3 regions of the Kitasatospora sp. NPDC048365 genome follow, and region 1 is predicted to be linked to each of the others. Evidence: riboswitches for the same ligand, from Rfam matches in the RefSeq annotation. Region 1 holds a riboswitch; each other region holds the start of a gene.
The links. A riboswitch is a leader RNA that binds a small molecule or an ion and turns the genes downstream of it on or off. The one in region 1 is predicted to bind thiamine pyrophosphate.
Positions count from the first base shown of each region.

Region 2: it holds a riboswitch for thiamine pyrophosphate, as region 1 does, so the genes downstream of both, thiO (glycine oxidase ThiO) here and ACGFX4_RS20280 (purine-cytosine permease family protein) in region 1, are expected to answer to the same signal.
Region 3: it holds a riboswitch for thiamine pyrophosphate, as region 1 does, so the genes downstream of both, thiC (phosphomethylpyrimidine synthase ThiC) here and ACGFX4_RS20280 (purine-cytosine permease family protein) in region 1, are expected to answer to the same signal.

Region 1 is NZ_JBICYJ010000019.1:2,309-9,297, forward strand. Features, by position in the region: gene ACGFX4_RS20260 (beta-glucanase) at 238-1,077, opposite strand; gene ACGFX4_RS20265 (hypothetical protein) at 1,262-1,453, opposite strand; tRNA gene ACGFX4_RS20270 (tRNA-Ser) at 1,556-1,641, opposite strand; gene ACGFX4_RS20275 (S1C family serine protease) at 1,700-3,472, opposite strand; TPP riboswitch at 3,672-3,821, shown strand; gene ACGFX4_RS20280 (purine-cytosine permease family protein) at 3,880-5,181, shown strand; gene ACGFX4_RS20285 (GlxA family transcriptional regulator) at 5,243-6,217, opposite strand; gene ACGFX4_RS20290 (MBL fold metallo-hydrolase) at 6,320-6,913, shown strand.
Region 2 is NZ_JBICYJ010000014.1:29,160-36,148, forward strand. Features, by position in the region: gene ACGFX4_RS16570 (hypothetical protein) at 1-216, opposite strand, end outside; gene metF (methylenetetrahydrofolate reductase [NAD(P)H]) at 320-1,234, opposite strand; gene ACGFX4_RS16580 (polyprenyl synthetase family protein) at 1,393-2,487, shown strand; gene thiE (thiamine phosphate synthase) at 2,522-3,166, opposite strand; gene ACGFX4_RS16590 (Rv2175c family DNA-binding protein) at 3,163-3,528, opposite strand; gene ACGFX4_RS16595 (NAD(P)/FAD-dependent oxidoreductase) at 3,557-4,762, opposite strand; TPP riboswitch at 4,832-4,944, shown strand; gene thiO (glycine oxidase ThiO) at 4,939-6,087, shown strand; gene thiS (sulfur carrier protein ThiS) at 6,084-6,293, shown strand; gene ACGFX4_RS16610 (thiazole synthase) at 6,299-6,989, shown strand, end outside.
Region 3 is NZ_JBICYJ010000006.1:234,352-241,340, reverse strand. Features, by position in the region: gene ACGFX4_RS08835 (hypothetical protein) at 1-128, opposite strand, end outside; gene ACGFX4_RS08830 (LAETG motif-containing sortase-dependent surface protein) at 217-1,089, opposite strand; TPP riboswitch at 1,293-1,427, shown strand; gene thiC (phosphomethylpyrimidine synthase ThiC) at 1,422-3,236, shown strand; gene ACGFX4_RS08820 (hypothetical protein) at 3,304-3,564, opposite strand; gene ACGFX4_RS08815 (hypothetical protein) at 4,047-5,192, shown strand; gene ACGFX4_RS08810 (thiamine biosynthesis protein ThiC) at 5,248-5,400, shown strand; gene ACGFX4_RS08805 (Uma2 family endonuclease) at 5,527-6,072, shown strand; gene ACGFX4_RS08800 (hypothetical protein) at 6,458-6,892, shown strand.

The DNA of each region.
Region 1 (6,989 bases):
ACCGCGCCGCCTCCGCACTCGGGTACCCCTGTCCGCCTCGCACTCTCCCCCGCCCGCCGACCCCCGGCAAGCACACCGCACATCGGCTGCGAGGCCGCCTGGCGCCGATCCGGGCGGGGACGGACGCGGACACGCTCGGGAAGGGCGTGGCCGGCGTCTGCACCCAGCCGTACGGCGCGGGGCTCCCGGGTGCGGTGGGGAAGTCCGCCCTCACGGCGCACCGGGACGGCCACGGCGCTACCGGACGGTGGCGAGGGGGATCCTGGTGAGGATGGATCCTGGGTGCCCGGGCAGCGCCTCCCCGCCTGAGCCGGGGTGACCGATGGGTGCCGGGCGGTCGATCCGCAGCAGGTCCACCTCCATGGAGACCGGGTCGATCCCGGTCGGCGGGTGGTGAAAACTGCCGTCGCTGATGGAGAGGTTGAGGATCAGATAGGCGGAGAAGTCCGGCCCCACGCCGGTGCTGTCGGACCACACCTCGGTCAGCCTGTCGGGCGTGGTGCCCACGTACCAGGTGTCGTTGTCCGTATCGAGCCTGACGGCGATGTAGACCCACTTGCCGGCGCCGACCGCGGGATCGGCGTAGACGGTGCTGCCCGAGCGGACATGGTTGACGAACTCGATCTGGTCGGGCCGGTCCGCGTACCACTCAAACAGGTCGACCTCGCTCCCGCCGTCCCGCCACGTCCACAGGCAGGGCCAGGCCCCGGAGTCCGCGGCCGGAAGCCGCACATGGACCGTCACCAGGTCTCCGGTGCGCGCCTGGACGCCGCTGCCGCCCGAGTCGCAGGAGTCACCGGTGGTGATCAGACCGGTGTTCCACTGGCCGTCGTCCCGGTGCGTGGCGGTGACCGTGAGATGCCCCGACGCGACGCTCAGGGACGAAGGAGTGAGCCGGTCGCGTTTCCAACTGTCGGGATTGTCCGTGCAATTGGCATACGCCGCGGTCTGCCAGCCCCAGGCGCTGCCCAGGCCGGTGTCGAGAGTGGCGAACTGTTCGAGGAGGACCGTCCGCATGCCGCCCTGGGACATGGGGCTCGCAGCCACCGGGGAGCCCTGACCGAGCGCGGCGGCCACGGCCATCGAGAGTGCCACGAGGAGTCTGGTCACCATGGCGCCAGGATCCCCGCCCCCGGACGAACGCACCTACGATGAAGCCGAACGGAGGAAACGGCCTGCGGCACCCGACTCGCACGCCGACGAGCAGCGTGTTAGCGGTGACACCGGACCGGCCGGGAGACCGGCCAGGACCGCGCCACCGTCAATCCAGAAGTCCCCGTCGCACCATCTCCGCCTCGATCAGCTCGCGCATGGCCTTCCAGCCACGACGTCCCTTGTTGAAGGCCGCGCGGGCCTCACCGGCTCGATAGCGTTGCAACTCGGCGCGGAGCTCGTCGTCGGGCATGTGCCGGTACTTCTGCGCCTGATCGGCGTCCTTCTTCCACCTGGGCAAGGGGCACCCCCATCGGTCGAGCCCCTTGTTTGTCCCGGGTCACGGGCAGGGGAAAGGAGTCGACCCCTGACCGTTGGTACTGGTCAGGGGTCGTTTCATAGGCGGAGGGTGTGGGATTTGAACCCACGGTGGCGCTAGGCCACGACAGTTTTCAAGACTGTTCCCTTAGGCCGCTCGGGCAACCCTCCTCGGCGGAGGCCAGCCTAACGGGTTCGGGTGGGTTCGGTGCACACCGTTTCGGCCGGATCAGCTGTCGCCCTTGCGCTCGCCGAGGGTGACGGTGGTCTTGGCGGCCTTGCCGTCGCGGGTGTACTCGACCTCGACCTTCTCGCCGGGCTTGTGGGTCCAGATCTCGCTGACCAGGGTCGGGCCGCTGTCGATGGAGATGCCACCGAGCTTGGTGATGACGTCGCCGGGCTTGAGGCCGGCCTGGTCGGCGGGGCCGCCGGGGGTGACGGGCGGGGTGCCCTTGACCGCGGAGGTCTGGATCTGGGCGCCGTCGCCCTTGTACTCGTCGTTGCGCAGGACGCCGAGGATCGCGTAGACGGGCGTGCCGTCCTTGATCAGGGTCTGGGCGACCCACTTGGCCTGGTTGATCGGGATGGCGAAGCCGAGGCCGATGGAGCCGGCCCGGCCGGAGCCCGAACTGTTGGACTGGATCGCGGAGTTGATGCCGATCACGGCACCCTCGGCGTTGAGCAGGGGGCCGCCGGAGTTGCCGGGGTTGATCGAGGCGTCGGTCTGCAGGGCGTTCATGTAGGACGCCTGGGCGCCGGTCTCGTCGCCGGAGGCGACGGGGCGGTCCTTGGCGCTGATGATGCCGGTGGTGACGGTGCCTTCGAGGCCGTACGGGGCGCCGATGGCGATGGTGGCGTCACCGATGGCGACCTTGTCGGAGTCGCCGAGCGGCAGCGGGGTGAGCTTGCCGGTGGGCGGGTTGTCGAGCTTGACGACGGCGACGTCGTAGCCCTGGGCGCGGCCGACCACGGAGGCCGAGTAGGACGAGCCGTCGGAGAACTTGACGGTCAGTTTGCCGCCGTCGGCCGCGGGGGCGACCACGTGGTTGTTGGTGAGGATGTGGCCCTCGGTGTCGAAGACGAAGCCGGTGCCGGTGCCAGACTCGCTGGAGCCCTGGGCCTTGATGGTGACGGTGCTGGGCAGGGCCTTGGCGGCGATGCCGGCGACGGAGCCGGGGGCGCGGTCGAGGTTCTGCTTGCTGTCGCCGACGGAGACGGTGGTGCTGGTGTGGCTGTTGCCACCCGCGGAGCTGCTGCCGCCGTCACGACTGGCGGCGCCGATCGCGCCGCCGACCAGGCCGGCCACCAGGGCGACCGCGGCGACCAGGGCGATCAGGCCGCCGCGCTTGCGGCCGGGCTGCGGGCCGCCGGGCGCGGGGGTGCCCCAGGCGGACGGGTACTCGGGGGTGCCGGAGCCGCCGCCCGCGCCGTGGCCCCAGCCGCCGAGCGGCTGGCCGGCGCCGAAGGGGTGGTGCGGCTCACCGGGAGCGGCCGGAGCGGCGGGGTGAGCACCGGGCGCCGGCTGGGCGAACGCGGCGGTGTCGGCGGTCGGCGAAACAGGCGCGCCGGGCGCAGCGGGTACGGCCGGCGCAGCGGGTGCGGCCGGCGCGGCGTACGGATTGGCGGGCTGCTGCGGCGCACCCTCGGCCGGTCGGGCGTACGGGTCGGCCGGCGGCTGCGAAGCGGCGGGTGCCACCGGGGCGGCGGGCGCGGCCGGGACGGCCGGCGGCGGGGCGTCGATGTACGACGGCTGCCCGGCCGGGGCGCCAGGGGCGGCGGGCGCGGCGGGGGCGGTGGGCTCCGGGCTGTCGGCCTTCGCGAGCGAGGGCGCGGCGGGCGCGGCCGGGGCCGCGGGGGCGGCGGGCGCGGGCGGGACGACCGGCGGCGGGGCGTCGATGTACGACGGCGGCGCGGTGTCGGGAGCGGGAGCAACGGCCTCGGAGCCGGTGGAGCTCTGCTGCTCCTCCGGCCCGGTGGAACCACTCGCGTGCTCGGTGCTCACGGACGACCTCCATAGCTGACAGGACCTTGGCCCATAGTTTTTCGCATAGCCGGTTGGGGCGCCGTAAGCGGCCTCCTGAAGAATCCATGAGAAGGCTTAGGCGCCGCTGACAACCCCTGCCGGTGGTCCCGGGATACGGACGGGTACCCCCTTGGCCTTGGCACTCTCCCCGCCTGGCGTTAGCCTGTCGCCCTTGTAACCGAAGAATCGCGGGAGCTTGGACCAACCAGGCTGAGAGTGCACCGGTTCGACCGTATGCCATGGCGGTGACGCCAGGGCGGTCGAGGGGGTGCAGACCGCCGGAACCTGTCCGGGTAATGCCGGCGTAGGGAGTATCGGCCATGACGGCTGTTTCGCCTGCCCCAATTTCCGAAGAGACCTCGTCGGCGCGTGCCGAGGCGCCGCTGGTGCTGGACACCGCGCCGCCGCGCACCCTCGACTTCCGGGCGCTGTTCGCGCTCTGGGCCAACCTCGGGGTGTCGCTGATCGGCTTCACCTCGGCGGCGACGGTGCTGGGGGCGCCGGGCCAGGAGCTGGGCTTCGCGGCGGCGGTGACGGCGATCGTCGCCGGTACCGCGATCGGTACCGCGATGCTCGGTGTGGCGGCGCTGATCGGTACCCGGACCGGCGCTCCGGCGATGGCGGTGCTGCGCGGTCTGTTCGGCACCCGGCTGTCGTACGTGCCGACGGTGCTGAACATCCTGCAGTGCATCGGCTGGGGCGTGTACGAGCTGATGGTGATCGCCTGGGGTGCCCAGACGGTGGCCGGGACCGAGGGCTGGCGCTGGCTGTTCGTGGTGCTGGCGGGTGCGCTGACCACGGTGCTGACCATCTGGCCGCTGGGTGCGATCGCGGTGCTGCGCAAGTACGTGGCGATCGCGGTGGGCGTGGCGATGGTGTACTTCACGGTCCAGCTGGGCCGGCAGGGCTTCCCGGACCCGGGCGCGGGCAACTGGAACGGCTTCCTGAAGGCGACCGACGCGATCATCGCGGTGTCGATCTCGTTCGTGCCGCTGGCCGCGGACTACACCCGGCACGCGCGGACCACGCGGTCCTCGTTCTGGGGGACGTTCTCCGGCTACACCGTGGCGCAGGTGTGGTGCTACGTGCTGGGCCTGATCGCGCTGCTGCAGTCCGGCGGCGACCCGGAGAAGATCTTCTCCTCGTTCACCGGGGTGGCGGCGGGCTGGGCGTTCCTGCTGGTGCTGGTGGTGCGGGAGACCGACCAGTCGTTCGCGAACGTGTACTCGACCGCGATGTCGGTGCACAACCTGCTGCCGCGGGTGGACCGCCGGGTGCTGACCGGCGGGATCGGCGTGCTGATCACGGTGCTGGCGCTGCAGATCCAGAAGTTCACCGATTCGTACTACGCGTTCCTGGGCCTGATCGGGTCGGTGTTCGTGCCGCTGCTGGCGGTGCTGGCGGTGGACTACTTCTTCGGCGCGGGTCGGCGGGGCTGGGACCTGGGGCAGGACGCGCCGTCCCGCTGGTCGATGCTGCTGCCGTGGGTGCTGGGCTTCGCCACGTACCAGTTCCTGGCGCCGACGGCGATCACCCCCGGGTGGACGGACTTCTGGACGAAGGCGCAGGAGGCGGTGCACTTCACGCCGCAGGCGTGGTCCTCGGCCTCGCTGTTCTCCTTCCTGGTGGCGGGCGTGGTGACCGCCTCGGTGGCGGCGCTGAGCAAGCCGAAGCTCCAGGCCCTCTGACAGGCCCACTGACAGGCCGCTCCGAGGCACTCCGAGGCACTCCGAGGCACTCCGGGGCGGTCTAGGCGCCGGTCGGGGCCGGCTCGGCGCGGGTGAAGGTGCGCCGGTAGTTGCGGGGCGGCACGCCGCGGCGGCGGACGAACTGTTCGCGCAGGACCGCGGCGCTGCCGAAGCCGGAGCGGCGGGCGACATCCTCGACCGGGAGGTCGGTGGTCTCCAGCAGTTCCTCGGCCCGGGCGAGGCGCAGGCCGAGCAGCCAGGCGTGCGGGGTGGTGCCGGTGGCGGCGGTGAAGCGGCGGGCGAAGGAGCGGCGGCTCATCAGGGCACGGCGGGCGAGCTCGGCGACCGGCAGCGGCCGGTCGAGGTGTTCGCGGGCCCAGGCGAGGACCTCGGTGAGCCGGTCGTCGTCGCCGTCGTCGGGCACGGGGGCGGCCAGGTACTGGGCCTGGCCGCCGTCGCGGTGCGGGGGTGCGACGAGTTCCCGGGCGAGGGCATTGGCGGCGGCCGCGCCGTACTCGCGGCGGACCAGGTGCAGGCAGAGGTCGAGTCCGGCGGCGGCGCCGGCGCCGGTGACCACGCTGCCCTCGTCGACGTAGAGGGCGTCGGGGTCGACGGTGGTGGCCGGGTGGCGTGCGGCGAGCAGGTCGGCGAAGCGCCAGTGGGTGGTGGCGCGGCGGCCGTCGAGGAGTCCGGCGGCGGCCAGCGCGAAGGTGCCGACGCAGTGCGCGGCGACCAGGGCGCCGCGCTCGTGGGCGGCGCGCAGGGCGTCGAGCGCGGCGGGCGGCGGCGGGGTGCGGAAGTCCGTCCAGGGCAGGGCGAGGACCAGGTCGGCCTCGGCGATCCGGTCGAGGCCGTGCTCGACGGTGAGCGGGGCGCCGAGGTCGGTGGGGACCGGGCCCGGCCGGTCGGTGCAGAGCGCGAAGTCGAAGCGCGGCAGGGCGGCGGGCGGGGCGCCGAACACCTCGCAGACCACGCCGACGGCGAGCAGTCCGGCTCCGGGCGGCAGGTAGGCGGCGACGTTGTGGAACGGCGGCATCCGGGCAGTCTGGCACGGCCGTGCAGGCGTTGGCACGATTCCCGCGATCGGTGGCACGGCGGCCACTCGTCGCGTCCCGGTCGCCCCGGCAGGCTTGCTGCCATGACTGACGCACCGGTCGGCCGCAGCGCCGCCTACACGATCCTGACCACCGGCTACACCCTGTCCACCGGCCCCGGGGTGGCCGCCACCGTCTCCTTCGTCGAGGACGGGGAACGCCGGGTGGTGATCGACCCCGGCATGGTGGCGAGCCGCGACCGGATCCTCGGGCCGCTGGCGGAGCTGGGGTACGGCCCGGACGACGTGACCGACGTGGTGCTCAGCCACCACCACCCGGACAACGTGCTGAACGTCGGGCTGTTCGGCCGGGCCCGGGTGCACGACCACAAGGCGGAGTACCTGGCCGACCAGTGGGTGGACCGGGACGCCGAGGGGTACGAGCTGACGCCGTCGCTGCGGCTGATCCGCACGCCGGGGCACAGCCCGGAGGACATCACGCTGCTGGTGGGCACGGCGGACGGGGTGGTGGCGTTCGCCGGGGACCTGTGGTGGCGGCCGGACGGCCCGGCCGAGGACCCGGTGGCGCCGGACCGGGACGGGCTGCGGGCCTCCCGGGAGCGGGTGCTGGCGGCGGCGGACGTGATCGTGCCGGGCCACGGCGGCCCGTTCCCGGCGGACGAGCACGCGGTGCGGTGAGCACGCGGTGCCGTGAGCGTGCGACGTGCGGTGACCGGGCGCCGTGCGGTGACCGGGCGCCGTACCGGGGGGCAGC
Region 2 (6,989 bases), on a different contig from region 1:
GAGGGTGACGAAGGTCTGACCGACGGCGAATCCGGCCGCGCCGGCCCCTATCACCAGCACGGAGCTCAGCTGCATGCCCGCGACCACCAGCAGGAAACCGCCGAGCGCGACCGCCCGCCAGACCAGCGGGGCGCGGTTCTGCAACAGCAGCTCGGCGATCAGCCAGAGCGCGACCACCGCCAACGCGCCGTCGAGCAGCAGGTTTCCGATGCCCATCCCGCTACCTCCAGATGCACGCGCCGCGGTTGCGGGCGACTGTACCGCCTCCGGGCGAACAGCACCGCATCCGTGGACGCCGGCCGCCGCCGTACGACCGCGGTCAGCGGCGGTGCAGACCCAGGTTCTGGTAGATCTCCAGGGTCGAGGTGGAGTGGTTGAGCGTGATGAAGTGCAGACCGGGCGCGCCCTCGGCCAGCAGCCGCTCGGCCATCGCGGTGGCGTGCTCGATGCCCACCGCGCGGACCGCCGCCGGGTCGTCGGCGACCGCCTCGAAGCGGCGCACCAGCTCCGGCGGGAAGTCCGAGCCGGACAGCTGCGGGAAGCGGACCAGCTGGCGGATGTTGGTGACCGGCATGATCTCCGGGATGATCGGCGTCTCGCAGCCCGCCGCGGACACCCGGTCCCGCAGCCGCAGGTAGTCCTCCGGCTCGAAGAACATCTGGGTGATCGCGTAGTCCGCGCCGGCCCGGCACTTGGCGACGAAGTGGCGGATGTCGTCGTCCCAGTTCTCCGAGCGCGGGTGCATCTGCGGGAAGGCCGCGACGCCCACGCAGAAGTCGCCGATGCCCTTGATCAGCTCGACCAGCTCGTACGCGTAGGTGACGCCCTCCGGGTGGCGGACCCACTCGCCCATCGGGTCGCCGGGCGGGTCGCCGCGCACGGCGAGGACGTTGCGCACGCCCTCGTCCGCGTACTGGCCGATGATGTTGCGCAGCTCGGCGATCGAGTGGTCGACGGCGGTGAGGTGCGCGACCGGGGTCAGCGTGGTCTCGGTGGCGATCCGGCCGACCAGGTTGACCGTGCGGCCGCGCGAGGAGCCGCCGGCGCCGTACGTCATGCAGACGAAGTTCGGGTCGAGCGCCTCGACCCGGCGGATCGCGTCCCAGAGCTTGCGCTCGGCCTCCTCGCTGCGCGGAGGCATGAACTCGAACGAGAAGGAGCGGTCGCCTGCCGCCAGCAGATCACGCACGGTCTGTGCGCGATCGCTTCTGGTGGAGGGAATGCCGAGTGCCATGCTGGCAGGTTATCCGTGGGTGAAGGGGGGCGAACAAACGCGTTCCACGGGGTGAGACAGCTGCCGAGACGGCGGGCGGGGGCGGCGAGGGCGCGATTCCGGGACGGCGGGCCCGCCCGGTTAGTCTGACTGTCAGCCGATAGATACCGGAGTCCCGCGTGCCCTCGCCCACCAGCCTGACCGCCAACCCCGTCGACGCGGAGGCCGTCCGCGAGCGGGTCAACGCCGCGCTCGCCGCGTTCATGGACGACCGGCAGGCACTGCTCTCCACCATCTCCCCCCAGCTCGGCCCGGTCGCCGACGCCCTGCGCGACTTCCTGCTCGACGGCGGCAAGCGGCTGCGGCCCGCCTTCTGCTACTGGGGCTGGCGGGCGGCCGGCGGCCCCGAGCGGAGCGCGGGCATCGAGCGGGCCGCGGCGGCCCTCGAACTGCTGCAGGCCAGCGCGCTCGTCCACGACGACCTGATGGACCGCAGCGACACCCGCCGCGGCCTGCCGTCCGTCCACCGCCGCTTCGAGGCGATGCACCGCGACAGCGGCTGGCGCGGCGACCGCGAGCAGTACGGCGCCTCCGCGGCGGTGCTGCTCGGCGACCTGCTGCTGATCTGGTGCGACGAACTGTTCCAGGCCTGCGGGCTGGACGACGCCGCCGTCAGGGCCGGAAAGCCGATGTTCGACCTGATGCGCACCGAGGTGATGCTCGGGCAGTACCTCGACGTGCTGGAGCCGGTGGCCGGCGACTCCACGGACGCCGGGTCGCTGGAGCGCACCCGGACCGTACTGCACTACAAGTCGGCGAAGTACACGGTGGAGCGGCCGCTGCAGGTCGGCGCGCTGCTCGCCGGCGGGTCGGCGGAGCTGATCGACGCGCTCGGGGCGTTCGGCCTGCCACTCGGGGAGGCGTTCCAGCTGCGGGACGACCTGCTCGGCGTGTTCGGCGACCCGTCCGTGACCGGGAAGCCCGCCGGCGACGACCTGCGCGAGGGGAAGCGGACGCTGCTGATCGCGCACGCGATGCGAGGCCTGCCGGCCGGGGACGCCGCGTACCTGGACGCCCAGCTCGGCGTCGCGGAGGACGTCGACGGGATGCGGGCCCTGATCGAGAAGAGCGGCGCGGCCGACCTCGTCGAGCACCGCATCGACGAACTGATGGACCAGTCGCTCGCCGCACTCGACGCCGCCCCCCTCGCCGACGGCCCCGCCCGCGCCACCCTCCGGGCCCTCGCCGAGGCAGCAACCGCACGCAAGTACTGAGACCCGTCAGGGGCTCGGTTCCCCGAGCCCCTGATTACCGAAGCCTGCGCACGAACTCCGCGGCTGCCGCCGCCGGGTCGTCGGCCTGGGTCAGGGCGCGGACGACGACCACGCGGGTGGCGCCGGCGGCGAGGACCTGGTCGAGGTTGGTGAGGTCGATGCCGCCGATGGCGAACCAGGGGCGGTCGGTGACCGCCTTCGCGGCGTAGGCCACCAGGTCGAGGCCGGGTGCGTGCCGGCCGGGCTTGGTGGGGGTGGGCCAGACGGGCCCGGTGCAGAAGTAGTCGATGCCGGGTTCGACGATCGCGGTGTCGACCTCGGACTCGGCGTGGCAGGAGCGGCCGATCACCACGTCCTCGCCGAGGATCGCGCGGGCGGCGGGCACCGGCAGGTCGTCCTGCCCGAGGTGCAGCACGTGCGGCTTCGCGGCGTGGGCGACGTCCGCCCGGTCGTTGACCGAGAAGAGCTTGCCGTGCCGGCGGGCGGCGTCGGCGAGGATCTCCAGGTGCTCCAGCTCCTGCTTGGCCTCCAGGCCCTTGTCGCGGAGCTGCACGATGTCCACGCCGCCGCGGTAGACCGCGTCGACGAACTCGGCGAAGTCGCCGCGCTCGCGGCGGGCGTCGGTGCAGAGGTAGAGCCGGGCGTCGGCGAGCGCGGCCCGCGGGGAGGGCGCGGTCACAGGGACATGGCCTGGGCGCGGCGCTTGACCTCGGTACCGCGGTTCTCGCGCAGCGCCTGGATCGGGGTGCCGGGCAGCGACGGGTCCTCGGTGAACAGCCACTCGAGGATCTCCTCGTCGGTGAACCTGCCGTCGCGCAGCACGGTCAGGGTGCCGACCAGGTGCTTGACCGGGCCGTCGGCGTCGATGAAGTCCGCCGGGACCTGAAGCGACTTGTTCTCGCCGCGCCGGACGGCCAACAGGGTGCCGGACTTCACCATCTCCCGGACCTGGGTGACCACGACACCCCACTGTTCGGAGATGTCGGGGAGGTACATCCACGCGGGGACCAGGGCGTCAATCTTGGGATCGATCTCACTCACGGGACCCAGCCTACCCACGTGGAGCCCGTCAACCGGCCGTGGCCGCCTTGAGCTGCACGCCCGGGTCGGCGGCGAGCGCCCGGTCGAGGACCGCGCCGCGGTCGATCAGCCTGCGGGCCTGGTTGAGGTCGCGCGGCCGGTCGACGGCCAGCATCCCGACCAGCGCGCCGCCGCGCAGCCACAGCACCGCCCAGGCGGGGTCGGCCGCCGAGCCGCGCCAGAGCAGTTCGTCGGCGTCCGCGTGCCGCCCGGCGTACTGCACCATCCGCCCGAACTGCTCGGACCAGAAGTACGGCACCGGGTCGTACGGGGCGTCGGAGCCCAGCAGCGAGGCGGCGACCGCGCCGCCGGACTGCAGCGCGTGGTCCCAGTGCTGCACGCCGAGCCGGGTGGCGGACCGCGCCGACGGGTACGCGACGCAGTCGCCGGCCGCCCAGACGCCGTCCACCGAGGTGCGCAGCCGCTCGTCGACCAGGATCGCGCCGCCGGCGTCGAGTTCGACGCCGCTGCCGGCGAGCCAGCCGGTGGCGGGGCGGGCGCCGATGCCGACGACCACCTCGTCGGCGGCCAGCCGGGTGCCGTCGGTGAGCAGCACCGCGCCGGGTTCGACGGACGCGACGCCGACCCCGCAGCGCAGTTCGGCCCCGGCGGCGGCGTACCAGTCGGCCATCAGCGCGCCGAGTTCGGCGGGCAGCGCGCCGGGCAGCGGTGCCGGGCCGGCCTCGACCACGGTGACCTCGCAGCCGAGCTGCCGGGCGACGGTCGCCGTCTCGGCGCCGATCCAGCCCGCGCCGACGAGCACGATCCGGCGGCCGGGGGTGAGCAGGGCGCGCAGGGCGAGCGCGTCGTCGACGGTCCGCAGGATGTGCGTCCCGGTGGCGCCGGGCAAGTCGCGGGCCTCGGCGCCGGTGGCGATCACCAGGCCGTCGTAGGGGACGTCCCCGGCGTCGGTGCGCAGCACGCCCGGGTCCAGGCCGACCGCCCGGCGGTCGGTGAGCAGCTCGATGCCGAGGTGCTCCCAGTCGATGTCGAAGGTGGTGGCGTCGGCCTTGCCGAGCAGCACGTCCTTGGAGAGCGGCGGCCGGTCGTAGGGGCGGTGCGGTTCGTCCCCGACCAGGGAGATCCGGCCCTGCCAGCCGCCCTGCCGCAGGCCGAGCGCGGCCTGCGCGCCCGCCATTCCGGCGCCGACGACGACCACCCTGTCCGTTCGGTTCAGCTCTGCCACGCCGCTCACCCTACCGAGCCGGTGTCCACCCCTCGTACGCGCCTTCAGCACGCCCTCGGCCCGGCGTTATGGTGGGAGCCACAACTCCACGGGAGCCCGGTGCACCGGGCTGAGAGGCGGGCTGGAGCGGCCCGCGACCGTCCGAACCTGATCCGGGTCATACCGGCGAAGGGAGCTGAAGAGCCTTGGCACGGACCGACACCGACGTCCTGGTGGTCGGCGGCGGCATCATCGGCCTCGCGGTCGCGTGGCGCACCGCGCAGCGCGGCCTCGCCGTCACCGTGGTCGACCCGCACCCGGGCGGCGGCGCCGCACAGGTCGCGGCGGGCATGCTGGCCCCGGTCACCGAGCTGCAGTACGGCGAGGAGCCGCTGCTGCACCTGGGCATGGCGTCCAACGCCCGGTACGCCGACTTCGCCGCCGAGCTGACCGCGCTGACCGGCGTGGACACCGGCTACCGGCGGACCGGCACGCTGGCCGTCGCGCTCGACGCGGACGACCGCGAGGAGCTGCGCGAGCTGCACGCCTTCCACCAGCGGCTGGGCCTGGACTCGCACTGGCTGACCGGCCGCGAGTGCCGGAAGCTGGAGCCGATGCTCGCCCCCGGCGTCCGGGGCGGCCTGCACGTCAAGGACGACCACCAGGTGGACGGCCGCCGGCTGGCCCGCGCCCTGGTGGCGGCCTGCGAGCGGACGGGCGTGCGGCTGCTGGCCGCCGAGGCCGCCGAGCTGCTGGTCGACGGCGGCCGGGCGACCGGCGTCCGGCTGGCCGACGGCGGCGCCGTGCACGCGGCGCAGCTGGTGCTCGCGGCCGGCTCCCGCAGCCACCTGCTGCCCGGCCTGCCGGACGGGGTGCTGCCGGCGATCCGCCCGGTCAAGGGCCAGGTGCTGCGGCTGCGCATCCCGGAGATGTACGCGCCGTTCCTGTCCCGCAACGTCCGGGCGGTGGTGCGCGGGCAGCACATCTACCTGGTGCCGCGCGCCGACGGCGAGCTGGTGATCGGCGCGACCAGCGAGGAGCAGGGGTACGACACCCAGGTGACCGCCGGCGGGGTGTACGAGCTGCTCCGCGACGCCCACGAACTGGTGCCGGGCATCACCGAGTTGCCGCTCGCCGAGACCAACGCGGGCCTGCGGCCCGGCTCCCCCGACAACGCGCCGCTGCTCGGCCCGACCGCGCTGCCCGGCCTGGCCGCCGCCACCGGCCACTACCGCAACGGGGTGCTGCTCACCCCGGCCACCGGCGACCTGCTCGCCGACTACCTGGCCACCGGCACCGTCCCCGACCTGGCCGCCGCCTTCTCCCCCGACCGCTTCTCAAAGGCCCTGGCATGAACGAGATCTCACTGACCGTCAACGGCGAACGGCGCACGCTGTCCGCCGCGGCCACCCTCGCCGAGGTGGTGGCCGAACTGAGCGGCGCCAACACCGGGGTGGCGGCGGCGCTCAACGAGGCCGTGGTGCCCCGCGGTTCGTGGCCGGCCACGGCGCTGGCCGAGGGCGACCGGATCGAGATCCTGACCGCAGTCCAGGGAGGCTGACCCCGATGGCCGACGACCTTCTCACCATCGCCGACACCACCTTCGCCTCCCGGCTGATCATGGGCACCGGCGGCGCCCCCAGCCTGGAGGTGCTGGAGCAGGCCCTGCAGGTGTCCGGGACGGAGCTGACCACCGTGGCGATGCGCCGGGTGAACGCCTCCACCCAGGGCTCGGTCCTGGACGTGCTGTCCCGCAACGCGATCCGGGTGCTGCCGAACACGGCCGGCTGCTACACCGCCGGCGAGGCGGTGCTGACCGCCCGCCTCGCCCGCGAGGCGCTGGGCACGGACTGGGTCAAGCTGGAGGTGATCGCCGACGAGCGCACCCTGCTGCCCGACCCGATCGAGCTGCTCGACGCCGCCGAGACCCTGGTCGACGACGGCTTCACGGTCCTCCCGTACACCAACGACGACCCGGTGCTGGCCCGCAAGCTGGAGGACGTCGGCTGTGCGGCGATCATGCCGCTGGGCTCGCCGATCGGCTCGGGCCTGGGCATCCGCAACCCGCACAACTTCCAGCTGATCGTCGAGGCCGCGGGCGTCCCGGTGATCCTGGACGCGGGCGCCGGCACCGCCTCCGACGTGGCCCTCGCCATGGAGCTCGGCTGCTCCGCCGTGATGCTGGCGTCCGCCGTCACCCGCGCCCAGGAGCCGGTGCTGATGGCCGACGCGATGCGCCGCGCCGTCGAGGCGGGCC
Region 3 (6,989 bases), on a different contig from region 1:
GCCTCCCCCGGCACCGCCAGGTACGCCAGGAACGCCTCCGACCCCTGCCGTTCGGCCACGTGCACCATCACCTCCCCCACCAGCCCCGCCCCGACCCGCCCGGTCACCCGTCCCGTCGCACCGACCATCCGCCCAGTCTGCCCGCCCCCGTCGCGGCCGGGAACGCCCGATGCCCGCCCCGGCTCGGCCGGGACGGGCATCGGGGGAACCGGCGGATCAGCTGTGCGAGCCCCGGCGGCGGCGCAGCGCCACCAGGATGCCGCCGCCGAGGACCAGGGCGGTGGCGCCGCCGACCGCGACCGGCACGGTGCTGCTCGCGCCGGTCTCGGCGAGCTCGGCGCCCCGGCGGGCGGCCTGCGTGGTCCCGGCGGCCGTGGTCGGGGCCGCCGTGGTCGGGGTGGCGGCCGGGGTGGTCGGCGCGCCGGCGGTGGCCGTCGCCGTGCGGGTGGGCGTCGCGGTCGCCGTCGAGGCGCTGTCGACCACGGCGAAGTCGTGGGTGCCGTAGCCCACGTACTGCGTGCAGACGCCGGTGCCGTCCTGCTTGGCGGCGGGCTGCTGCGCGGACGCCTCCGTGAGGAAGGTGTCGGTGTCCTCGTCCAGGACCGCCGACCCGCCGCTCTCCGTGGTCTGGTAGTTGCCGACCGGCGCCGCGGAGGTGGCCGCGATGCGCAGCCCCAGCGTCAGCGTGGCGTCCTTCGGCAGCTGGTACATCCCGGAGTTGATGATGGAGGAGAAGTCGCCGGTGCCGAAGTCGACCTTCTTCCAGTCACCGCCCGGAGCCTTGAGCTCGACCGCGAACGAGCCGGCCGGCAGCGGGGCGTGCAGGTAGGCGACGTACAGCGAGATCCGGAAGTCCTTGACCTCGCGCCCCGCGGTGTTCTTGAACGTCACGGTCGACTCGACGGCCGGACCGCCCTTGACCAGCTGCGCCGGGAAGCCCGGCCAGCCGGTGGTGAGCTCGGGGTGGTGCTGGATGCCGCCGAAGCACGGCAGCTTCGGTGCCGCCGTCGCGGACGCGGCACCGGCGCCCAGGCCGAGCACCGCGGTCGCCAGGGCCGTCGAGACGGCCGGCAGACGGATGGAACGCATGGGTGGATCCCCCCAGGATCTGACGGAAACGGGCATGCGGCCCGCCGGTGGTGAGTGGGCGAACCGTGTTGCGCGCGTGGACGATACACACTCCCGGGGTTGTTGAGCGCCACCGGGGGCCGCGGCGCGCGGGGGTGTCCGGTGGCTGAAACGCTGCCTGGACCTCGGCGGGAACCTCCGGCTACGGTGTCAGGCGTCCTGCGCTCGCAGGACACGGGAGCTCGGAGCACCGGGCTGAGAGGACGCTGAACGGCACGTCGACGGACGTGTCGACCGCTGCGTCGACCGCAGGAACCTGACCGGGTAATGCCGGCGTAGGGAGTAGAGGTCAGATGACCACGTTCGATGCACAGCCGCAGTCTGCCCAGTCCGCTGTCAGCAGCGCCGCGACCGGCTACCCGACCCCCGCGTGGCGCAAGGCGTACCGCGAGGGCAGCCGCCCGGACCTGCGGGTCCCCTACCGTGAAGTGCTGCTGACCAACGGCCGCTCGGTGCCGCTGTACGACACCTCCGGCCCGTACACCGACCCCGCCTACGAGCCCGACGTACGGCGCGGACTGCCCGCGCTGCGCGACCCGTGGATCCGCCAGCGCGGCGACGTCGAGGAGTACGAGGGCCGCGAGCCCCGTCCCGAGGACGACGGCATCAAGCACACCGCCCCGCGCGGCGGCAACCTGCGCAACCTGGACGCCGTCTTCCCCGGCCGCCCGCGCCGCCCGCTGCGCGGCCGCGACGGTGCCGCCGTCAGCCAACTCGCCTACGCCAAGCGGGGGATCATCACCCCCGAGATGGAGTTCATCGCGCTCCGGGAGGGCATGGAGGCGGAGTACGTCCGCTCCGAGGTGGCCCGCGGCCGCGCGGTGATCCCGCTGAACGTGAACCACCCCGAGGTCGAGCCGGCCATCATCGGCACCAACTTCCTGGTGAAGATCAACGCCAACATCGGGAACTCGGCCGTCACCTCCTCCATCGAGGAGGAGGTCGAGAAGATGACCTGGGCCACCCGCTGGGGCGCCGACACGGTCATGGACCTCTCCACCGGCCGCAACATCCACACCACCCGCGAGTGGATCCTGCGCAACTCCCCCGTGCCGATCGGCACCGTGCCGCTCTACCAGGCCCTGGAGAAGGTCGACGGCAAGGCCGAGGAACTGTCCTGGGAGGTCTACCGGGACACCGTCATCGAGCAGTGCGAGCAGGGCGTCGACTACATGACCGTGCACGCCGGCGTGCTGCTGCGGTACGTCCCGCTGACGGCCCGTCGCAAGACCGGCATCGTCTCCCGCGGCGGCTCGATCATGGCCGCCTGGTGCCTCGCGCACCACCAGGAGAACTTCCTCTACACCAACTTCGAGGAGCTCTGCGACATCCTCGCGGCGTACGACGTCACCTTCTCGCTCGGTGACGGCCTGCGGCCCGGCTCCACCGCGGACGCCAACGACGAGGCCCAGTTCGCCGAGCTGCAGACGCTCGGGGAACTCGGCCGGATCGCCCGCGACCGGGACGTCCAGGTGATGATCGAGGGCCCTGGCCACGTCGCGATGAACAAGATCAAGGAGAACATGGATCTCCAGAAGGAGATCTGCGACGAGGCGCCGTTCTACACCCTCGGCCCGCTCACCACCGACGTCGCCCCCGGCTACGACCACATCACCTCCGGCATCGGCGCGGCGATGATCGCCTGGTGGGGCACGGCGATGCTCTGCTACGTCACGCCCAAGGAGCACCTGGGCCTGCCGAACCGGGACGACGTCAAGACCGGCGTCATCACCTACAAGATCGCCGCCCACGCCGCCGACCTCGCCAAGGGTCACCCCGGCGCCAGCGACTGGGACGACGCCCTCTCCGACGCCCGCTTCGAATTCCGCTGGGAGGACCAGTTCAACCTGGCCCTCGACCCGGAGACCGCCCGCGCCTTCCACGACGAGACCCTTCCCGCCGAACCGGCCAAGACCGCGCACTTCTGCTCCATGTGCGGGCCCAAGTTCTGCTCGATGAAGATCTCCCAGAAGATCCGCGACGAGCACGGCGACGGCTCCAGCGCCGTCGCCAGCGACTTCGACGCGGAAGCCCTCGCCGGCATGCAGGCCAAGTCCGAGGAGTTCGCCGCCCAGGGCAACCGCGTCTACTTGCCGCTGGCTGACTGACAGCACGGCTCGCAGCGGCGCCGCACCGGGAGGCAGGAGGGGGCTTCCCGGCGCGGCGCTCGGCCTGTCAGACGTTGGCGGCCGACGAGGTTTCTCCGGGGGCTTGCTGGTCCTGGACGATCTCCCGCAGGTCGATCGCCTCGACGGCCCATCGATGGGTTCGGTCGGAGACGGTCAGAGTCACCAGCTCCGGCAGGAGATCCAGGGTGTCCCGGGAGAGCCCGTCCAGGTAGCGCAGAGCCGTGGTCCGGCCCCAGCCGCGCTCGCGGAGCGCATCTCGTAGGACACCTGTGGAGTCGGTGGCGTTCTGGCAGAACTCGGCCTGCACGCGGTTGAGCTCGCGGCGAGCAGAAACGACAGCGTCCCACAGTTCTCGATCGGATGGATTTGTCACAGGCCTGCCTCGGCGAGCGGACGCTCGGACGGACCGTTCAAGGAGCGTGATCCTCTGCCCGATGATGCTTCATAGGGCATGTCGGCAGGCGATATCCACGGATGTGCTCGTTGGGGCTGAAGTCGTCGGACTGCCGGGGCGTCATGTTCGACTGCCGGATTGGGGTTCTTGTCCGGGAATCCGGCACACCCCACGGTCTGTGGGTTTCGAGGAGCCACGAGTGGCCCGGTTCGTTTGCCCGAGTGCGTCCCACGAGAGCAGCCTCCAGCGGTGGGGACTTCGGCGGGTGTTGAGCTGTATGGCGTCCATGGTCAGTTCACGTGCGTGTCAGAGTCGTCACGCGTCCGAAATGCTTCAGAATGTCAAGAACTATCCATGTGGCGGCCTGGTTGTCCCGATGTCGAGGAGCGTAGATCATGCGTGTTCCTGAATGGCTCCCCGAACAGCCTGTCCGCATCGGCCGTACCGACTGGCCCGAGCACAGCGACGAAGGAACGTACCTCCGCCTGCGGGTGGGTCAGACCGTTGTCCTGGACCGGCAGCCCTGGCACCTTCTGGAGATCCACGAGTACCCCGACCGCGAGTGGCCCGAGTCCTACCGGAAAGCCTGGCGTGAGCACGTTGAGTTGTGGAGGCACGCCGAGAACCTCCACGGTGCGAGTGGAGAGGCGACCACGCTGCCTCCCGAGCGGGCCAACTTCTACAAGCGCCCCGTGATCCTGGTCCTGCGCAACGAGAACCTCCCCAGGTCGACTCCGAAACACTGGTGCGCGCCGGCCAGCCATGACTGGCAGGTCCTCCCGGAGCACTACGCCGTCTGCCGCACCTGCGGTGAACTGCCGCCCTGCCACAACGGGGAGTACCGCTGGGACGGTGGCCCCCGGTCGGCCGAGCACAACCGAGGTGTCGCTCTCATCGTTCCGCCCGACTGCTGCATGGGCTGTGCGGAGCTCATCAAGCCCCGGGTGCGGACGGTGCGCTTTCCCGGCCCGAACCTCTGGTACCCCGAACTGGGCCACGACAGCGCGGTCTTCCACGCCCGCACCGCCTGCGCCGACCAGGTCGACTGCTACCGCAAGCAGTGGCGGGCCGAGTACACCGTGCGCAAGCCCCACTCGGCTCCCGACCTGTTGTTCCCGGACGGAGAGAGCTTCACCCTGCCGCGGACGAGACTCGCGTCGGATTACACCAAGCCGGCCAAGGACGCTCCGGTGGCGAGCGGTTTTACCCCTGCGGTGAATGCGATGTTCTCGGCGCCCCAGGTGAATCTCCTGCCTGCCGCTGCCCCCGCACCGCCGGAGTTCCAGGCCCCTTCCGCCCACCAGCCGCCCTCCGGCTACATGTCGCATCCGGAGCCTTCCGCCGGCCCCGTGCAGCCCTCCGCCTCCTCCGAGGACGTTGACGCGGTACTTCGGCTCACGGGAGCCCTCGATCTCGCCATGGCCGACCGTCCGGCTTTCCACAACGCGGAGCAGGCAGCCCGGGTGATCGAGGAACTCACCGCTGCGGTACGCAATATCGCTCTCTGTCTGAACGGTACGAATACCCGCACTCGGACCTGACCGTCGTGGCCGGTCGGTGGGCCGGCCCATGGCGGCTCTGTTGAAGTTCCGGTCCATGAAGATCTCCCAGAAGATCCGCGACGAGCACGGCGACGGCTCCAGCGCCGTCGCCGACGACTTCGACACGGAAGCCCTCGCCCGTATGCGGGCCAAGTCCGAGGAGTGCGCCGCCCAGGGCAACCGCGTCCACCTCCCGCTCGCGGACTGACTCCGGCCCCACCGACAGCGCTGTTCCGGGGAGCGGGCGGGGGCTCCCGGGGCGGCGCCTCGGCGTACCGTCGCTCAGCTGCGCCGAGCCGGTAGCGTGGGGCCGGACGTACTTCCGGGAGGACAGATGAACCCCGAGCACCTCGCGCTGATCGAGGAGTTCCGCAGGGCCGCTCCGTCGAACTTCAAGATCGAGTTCTCCGGTGACGTCATCATCATGCAGGCGTCGCCCTCCGCCATCCACGAGCGGAACCTCGCCGTGGTCCGCCGGCAGTTCGAGGCGCACGCTCCTGCCGAGTACCTCTCCACGGGGAACATGGACCTGGCGTCGCCGCAGGTGGCGAAGTTGCGAAACCCGGATCTCACCTACCTCCCCGAAGACGCCATGGCCAGCACGGAGAACAGGGTGCCGGCTGAGCTGGCGCTCATTGCCGTCGAGATCGTGTCGCCGTCCAACCCGGAGAACGACTGGGTGGGGAAGCTCCGCGACTACCCGCTGATGAGGATTCCGCTCTACCTGCTGGTCGACGCCGCGCAGAAGACCGTCACGCTGTTCGGTGAGCCGGAGAACGGCCGCTACCGGACGCGGGAGGACGCGAACTTCGGAGAGACAATCCACATCCCCGCGCCGTTCGGATTCACCCTCGACACCTCGGTGCTGCTCCCGTACTAGGTCACTGGCCGTCGGGGGGTGAGGTACTGCTCGATGCGGCGCTGGTTGTCGACCGGGCGGAGGCAGAGGTGGCGGAGCTGGGCCAGCTCGTCGGGGGTGGCGGAGAGGCGGATCAGGACGTCCAGGGCGCCGGAGCTGAGGCCGCGGCCTTCGCTGTCGTGGCTGCGGAGGCGTTCGACGGCGTGGTGCGCGGCGCGGGTGGCCGCGGCGGCTTCGAGGGCGAGGGTGTCACCGCCCCGGGTTCTGGAACCGGGGCTGACGCCGGGTCAAGGGGCGGTGGGAGGGCTGCTCGCGAATTTGTGCGAGACGCCGGGGGTGGGGGTCCGGTACTGTACGCGAGCACTTCAAACTTTATACATACCTTATGTCCAGTTTGGGATTCCTCGTGAACATCGACTTCAGCCTCGAGCCGCTTTTCTCCTGGTACGTCGTCCTCCTGATCGTCAGCGGTATCGCGATGACCGGTATCGGCGCGATGGGCAACTCCGGTCTCAGCAACGGGTGGCGCATCTTCAACGGTGTGGCCGGTGTCGGATTCGTCGGCTACGGCATTTACCTCGGGTTCATTTTCGAGGGCGGCACGTACGTCATCTTCTTCAAGGCGTTCATTCTGCCGGTCGTGATGATCATCAACTTCGTGCGCTCGCTGTCCAACCGCAACCAGGCCGCCGCCCAGCCGCCGGTGCAGTTCCAGCAGCCGTTCCCGCAGCCGGAGGCCCCGCAGGCCCCGGTGCCGGCCCAGGCCCAGGCTCCGGCCCAGGCCCAGCCGCAGGCTCCGGCGCAGCCGGCCGAGGCCGGCGGTGCGAACCAGGCCGGCTGAGCCTCACCGCAGCGGACCCGACGCCGCCCCGCCCCGAGGAGGGTGGGGCGGCGTTTCCGCGTTCCGGGGGCGGGCCGGGCGGGGAGGATGGGCGGGT